DNA from 2 places in the Sedimentibacter sp. MB35-C1 genome. Region 2 is predicted to be linked to the other one. Evidence: riboswitches for the same ligand, from Rfam matches in the RefSeq annotation. Region 2 holds a riboswitch; the other holds the start of a gene.
The links. Region 2 has a riboswitch for S-adenosylmethionine ahead of metK (methionine adenosyltransferase). Riboswitches for the same ligand answer to the same signal wherever they lie in the genome.

Region 1 (3,213 bases), 650 kb from region 2:
CCTGAAGAGATCGTTGAAAAAGCAATAAGATACAAAGATTACTTTAAGAATAACAACGGTGGCATAACATTCTCTGGGGGAGAGCCTTTGATGCAGCCCGAATTTCTACTTGAGTGTCTAAATCTGTGCAAAAAAGAAAATATACACACTACAATAGATACTGCTGGGGTAGGACTTGGAAAATATGACGAAATTTTAAGAAATGCGGATTTGGTGATTCTGGATATAAAGCATCCTGATCCTAAAAAATACAAAAGTCTGACCAGTAGGGATATGGCTGATTACCACATATTTAAAGATTCTGTAATAGAAAATAAGACACAGCTGTGGCTTAAACATGTGGTAACGCCTGGTATAAATGATACATCAGAGGATATGAGGAAATTAGAAGATGAAGTCAATACATTTCCTAAGGAATTGATACAAAAAGTAGAGCTGCTTCCATATCACACCTTGGGGGTGTTCAAATATGAAGAGCTTAATATTGACTGCAAATTAAAAGATGTTCCTGCCATGTCAAAGGAAAGGCTTGAAGAATTAAAAAAGAGCTTAAGCATAGAAAAGTTAGTAAGACAGTAAAATGTATAGCAGAGCCTACGTGTAGAGGCTCTGCTATACTTATAATATTCTTAACGTAATAATTATTCGTCGCTTTCATCGTTGATAATTAACACAGGACATGGAGCATCGGAAATTACCCTTTGTGTAACAGAACCTACAAAAAATCTTTTTACGGCCGAGAAACCTCTTCTGCCCATTACGATTAAATCAAATTTTTCTTTTTTTGCATAATTCAGTATTTTGTCTGAAGGCTCGCCATGCAGTACTATTTTTTCAACATTTTTATCATCAACTTCCAACGAAGATACAAAAATATCCAAGAATTTTGTTTTTACTTGAATTAATTCTTCGGTAATTTTCGGATAATTAAAAGGAACGCTGATAATTCCGCCCACATCGTATGTATATATTCCGCGGGTATCTACAACATATATAAATACAAGCTTGCTGTTATATCTTTCTGCCAATTCTATGGCTTTTTCCGCTGCCTTTTGAGATACAGGCGAACCGTCTATCGGAACAAGTATTTTTTTCATAACTGCCTCCTATAATTTTTTATATATAATATTATACCCGATTAATATGCATGCTAAACTAAATATATGCAGAAGTTAATAATTCAATTCTGATAGCATAAAAAGCTAATAAATAACAAATATGTTTGAAAATTTTAAAAATAAGGTTGACAAATATACTTTATTAGTGTAAAGTATCACATGACAACTAAATAAGAAAAACTTCTTATCAAGAGAGACGGAGGGATCGGCCCTGTGAAGTCTCGGCAACCTACAGTTTACTGAAAGGTGCTAAGTCCGGCAAAGGTATCTTTGGCAGATGAGGAGACGGTTAGAACATTTACCCTCTCTTCGAAGAGGGTTTTTTATATTTAGGAGGATATAAATGTCTTTAGAAAAAGTAAGCGAATATTTAAAGAAATACAATAAGGATAATGATATTCTTATTATGGATGAATCGACGGCTACCGTAGAACTGGCAGCAAAGGCCTTGGGAACCAAGGAAGCAAGAATAGCCAAGTCGCTGTCATTTTACAATGGCGATAATGCAATGATAATTGTAGTAGCTGGAGACGCAAAGGTAGACAATAAGAAATTTAAAGGAAAATTCGGATTTAAAGCGAAAATGCTTGCTCATGAAGATACTGTAAGCTTTACCGGACATGCCATAGGTGGTGTTTGTCCGTTTGCTCTTCCGGAGAACGTAGATGTATATCTTGATATTTCCATGAAACGATTTGATACAATGTTTCCTGCGTGCGGCAGTTCAAATTCTGCAATAGAACTCACCTTAGACGAGCTGGAAAAATTATCTCAATGCAGGGAATGGGTTGATGTGTGCAAAAACTGGGAATAAATATTATTAGCAGCAGGAAATAAACATAAAATATTGTGATTAAATTTAAGCAAAGAAAGGGTATTATGCTAAACGAATTTTCAAGAACACAGCTTTTACTTGGCAAGGAAGCTATGAATAAATTAAAAAATTCAACAGTTGCTATATTTGGAATAGGCGGAGTTGGAGGGTATGTTGCCGAAGCTCTTGCACGAAGCGGGGTGGGCAGATTTGCCTTGTTTGATGATGACGAGGTATGTATTACAAACATAAACAGGCAGATTATAGCCACAAGAAAAACTATAGGAAGAAAGAAAGTTGAAGTGATGGCCGAAAGGATTGGAGATATCAATCCAAAGGCTGAAGTGGAAACATATGCAACATTTTATCTGCCTGAAAATGCAGACCTCTATGATTTTACAAAATATGATTACATCATTGATGCGATAGATACAGTAGCGGCTAAGCTTGAACTGATAGTCAGGGCAGAGGCTGCCGGCGTTCCGGTAATGAGCAGCATGGGTGCGGGCAATAAGCTGAGCCCTGCAATGCTGGAGGTTGCGGATATATATAAGACCTCCGTAGATCCCCTTGCAAAGGTAATGCGACGTGAGCTTAAAAAGAGGGGCATAAAAAAATTAAAGGTTGTTTATTCAAAGGAAGAACCTATTAAACCAATATATGACGAAGAGGCTAGCAATCCTCACGATTCTGAGGAAAAAGTGACAAGCAGAAGAGCCACACCAGGCAGCGTATCATTTGTTCCGTCAGTGGCTGGACTCATAATCGCAAGCGAGGTAGTAAAAGATTTAGCGGCTAAGTAAAGGAGAAATCAGCATGGGTACGACTCCATTGATTCAGTTAAAAGATTTAGAAAAGCATTATATCAGTCAGAATAATAAAGTGACTGCCCTGTCGGGAGTTAACCTTGACATTAATAAAGGTGATATATGCGGAATAATAGGAATGAGCGGTGCAGGTAAAAGCACCTTGGTCAGATGTATAAACTTTTTGGAGAGGCCTACGAAAGGTACTGTTATCATAGGCGGCAGGGATTTGCTGAAACTTAATGAAAAACAGCTTAGGGGTCTTAGGCAAAAAGTAGGAATGATTTTTCAACAGTTTAATCTTCTTATGCAGAGAAACGTTGAAGATAATGTGTGCTTTCCGCTTGAAATAGGCGGTGTAAGCAGAAATGAAGGAAGAAAAAGAGCAGGAGAACTATTGGATCTTGTAGGGCTTGCGGATAAAAAAAAGGCATATCCGTCCCAACTGAGCGGTGGGCAGAAACAGAGGGTGGCC
Region 2 (3,213 bases):
TATTGTTGAGATCTGATTCTTTCGAATTTCAGAGACCATATTATCAATTACAATAACTTCAACAATATCTTTTTTTCCGTCGTATCCTGGAGACATTTTGTTCCAATCAGTTGTAAGAATTGTTGCTGCCCAGTCCAATGAAGATGTTTTATTGAATGCTGTAACATCAAATACGGTGCTGTCAGAACCATACAATGTTATTTTAGGATTCCATACAGATATATCCATACTTTCATTATCCAAGAGTTTGGAAACTGTAGGGTATCCGTAGCTGTACGGAAGAGGAGATGTTATCAGCTTTCCATCTTTAATTAATGGACCGTAGGTATATGTAGGATCGCCCATGTAGAAAAAGTCACCATTAACTGCCGCTGTTGCGCCTGATGATTTAATCATACTGCTCAAAGGTGAGCGGGTTCCTACACCGTTTTCTCCTGTTATAGGTTTAATTTCTGTATATTCATCTGTCAAATCAGCTCTTACCACGTTTATGTTCATCCAGCCAGCGGAGGTGTATCTTTCGATTTTTTCATATGTAATACCTGTTGATAGCCTTGTTTGTTCTGACAGGTCAGATACTGTATACAGGCTGCCGTAGGCGTATGAACTCAATAAAATTGCAAGAGCAACCGAGAAAGCTGCTATTTTTTTAATAAACAAATAAATCATTCCTTTCTGTTTAATTTTCATACCTCATTATAACACAAAAAATGGACAACCATTATTAAATTACTATTAATAAGGTTGTAATTTTTAGTAATAGTGGATATGTTTATAATTAATTAGACGTATGTTATCATGCTTTGTTCCGCCTTTCATAGCAAATAATTAAATAAATTTTATGCAGCAAAAATTATTTAGACATGTATTGACAACAAGAAATTGATATGTTATGATTATGCAAAATAAATCCTTATCAAGAGTGGTGGAGGGACGAGGCCCAATGAAACCCGGCAGCCTGATTATTCAAGGTGCTAATTCCCGCGGATTTCCGAAAGATGAGGCATATTTACAGAGACAAAGACCTCTTCTGCGGAAGAGATTTTTTTTTGGCAAAACAAAAAATGCATTGTTTAAAAGAATGCGTAGTTAATTGAAATAAGTTTTGAAATTTATTTGATTTGAAAAATGGATAATACAAAGAAAGGAAATATAATATGAAGAAATGGTTATTTACATCTGAATCAGTTACTGAAGGACACCCGGATAAAATGTGTGATCAGATTTCAGATGCGATTTTGGATGCGATTTTAGAAAAAGATCCTAATGGAAGAGTTGCCTGTGAAACAATTACTAAAACAGGATTTGTTCTTGTAGCGGGAGAAATAAGCACAAACTGCTACATTGATATACCTAAAATAGTTAGAGATACTATTAAGGATATAGGTTATGACAATGCTGAATATGGCTTTGATTACAAGACATGTGCCGTGTTTACATCAATTGAAGAGCAGTCTCAGGATATAGCAATGGGCGTTGATGCTGCTGATGAATATAAAAAAGATGACAAGGATACAAATGATATGATTGGCGCAGGAGACCAAGGAATGATGTTTGGTTTTGCGTGCAATGAAACTCCAGAAATGATGCCTATGCCAATTTATCTTGCACACAAGCTTTCAAGGAAACTGACTGAGGTAAGGAAAAACAAAACAATAAATTATCTGAGACCGGACGGTAAGACTCAGGTTACTGTTGAGTACCAGGACAACAAACCTGTAAGAATAGATACAATTGTTATATCAACTCAACATAACCCTGAGGTTGACAGAAAAACAATTGAAAAAGACTTAATTGACCAAGTAATTAAAACTACTGTCCCTGCTGAGTTACTGGATGATGAGACTAAGTATTTTATCAACCCTACCGGAAGATTTGTAATAGGCGGGCCTCAGGGAGACTCAGGATTAACAGGACGAAAAATCATAGTTGATACTTACGGCGGATACTCAAGACACGGCGGAGGGGCATTTTCCGGAAAAGATTCCACAAAAGTTGACCGATCCGCAGCATATGCAGCAAGATATATTGCTAAAAATATTGTTGCAGCCGGACTGGCAGAAAAATGTGAAGTTGAGCTTGCATATGCCATAGGTGTTGCAAAACCGGTATCGATAATGGTTGATACATTTGGAACTAATAAAATCGATGAAGAAAAGATTCAGCAGGCTGTTTCGGAAAATTTTGATTTAAGACCGGCAGCGATAATTGAATACTTTAATTTGAGAAGACCTATGTACAAACAGATAGCTGCTTACGGGCATTTTGGAAGAGATGATTTAGATCTTCCTTGGGAAAAGACAGATAAAAAAGAAGTGCTGAAAAAATATTTATAATTTTGAAAAAGAGTAGATAGTCACTATTTACTCTTTTTTGTATAATATGCTTAAAAAACGAGGAGTATACAATGTTTGACAGAGGCTCGGGAATACTTATGCCCATAAGTTCTATTCCTTCAAAATTTGGAATAGGAACATTTGGGAAAGAAGCATACAATTATATAGACTTTTTGTGTGAGTCAGGACAGAGATACTGGCAGCTTCTGCCTTTAGGACCTGTTTCATATGGAGATTCTCCATATTCTCCATTTTCAATATATGCAGGAAATCCATACTATATTGACTTGGAGCTTTTGATTGAAGAGGGAATATTGTCGTTAAAAGATTGCGAGATACTAGATTCTGACGATGGATATGTGAATTATGATAAACAGTTTAAACTAAGGTATAACGTATTATACAAGGCGTATGAAAATTCGAAGTGCTATAAAAATGAAGTTCGCATGTTTTGTCAAAATAATAAATGGGTTTTGGATTATTCGATGTTTATGGCACTAAAATACCGCTTCAATCAAATGCCATGGAAAGAGTGGGGAAAGGGCATATTCGACAGAAATGAAAATTTCTTGGAAGAATACAGGATGCTTCTTAGTGATCAAATCGAATTTTGGAGCTTTCTTCAGTGCGTATTTTACCGTCAGTACCATAAACTAAAGAAATATGCCAATAAAAATGGAATCAGAATAATAGGAGACATGCCCATATATGTTTCGGAGGACAGCGTTGAAGCTTGGGCTGAAAGAGAATTATTCGTAAGGGATGACAATAACAATTTGTCTTTGGAAGCAGGTGTCCCGCCGGATATTTTTTCGGAAACCGGTCAGCTTTGGGGAAATCCTGTTTATAACTGGGGATATTTAAAAGAAAATTCCTA

Region 1: it holds a riboswitch for S-adenosylmethionine, as region 2 does, so the genes downstream of both, RBQ61_RS01370 (YbaK/EbsC family protein) here and metK (methionine adenosyltransferase) in region 2, are expected to answer to the same signal.

The regions. Positions count from the first base shown of each region.
Region 1 is NZ_CP133188.1:285,120-288,332, reverse strand. Features, by position in the region: gene pflA (pyruvate formate-lyase-activating protein) at 1-579, shown strand, start outside; gene RBQ61_RS01375 (universal stress protein) at 642-1,097, opposite strand; SAM riboswitch class I at 1,300-1,402, shown strand; gene RBQ61_RS01370 (YbaK/EbsC family protein) at 1,462-1,932, shown strand; gene RBQ61_RS01365 (tRNA threonylcarbamoyladenosine dehydratase) at 1,998-2,735, shown strand; gene RBQ61_RS01360 (methionine ABC transporter ATP-binding protein) at 2,749-3,213, shown strand, end outside.
Region 2 is NZ_CP133188.1:933,518-936,730, forward strand. Features, by position in the region: gene RBQ61_RS04380 (phosphodiester glycosidase family protein) at 1-690, opposite strand, end outside; SAM riboswitch class I at 911-1,005, shown strand; gene metK (methionine adenosyltransferase) at 1,158-2,336, shown strand; gene malQ (4-alpha-glucanotransferase) at 2,408-3,213, shown strand, end outside.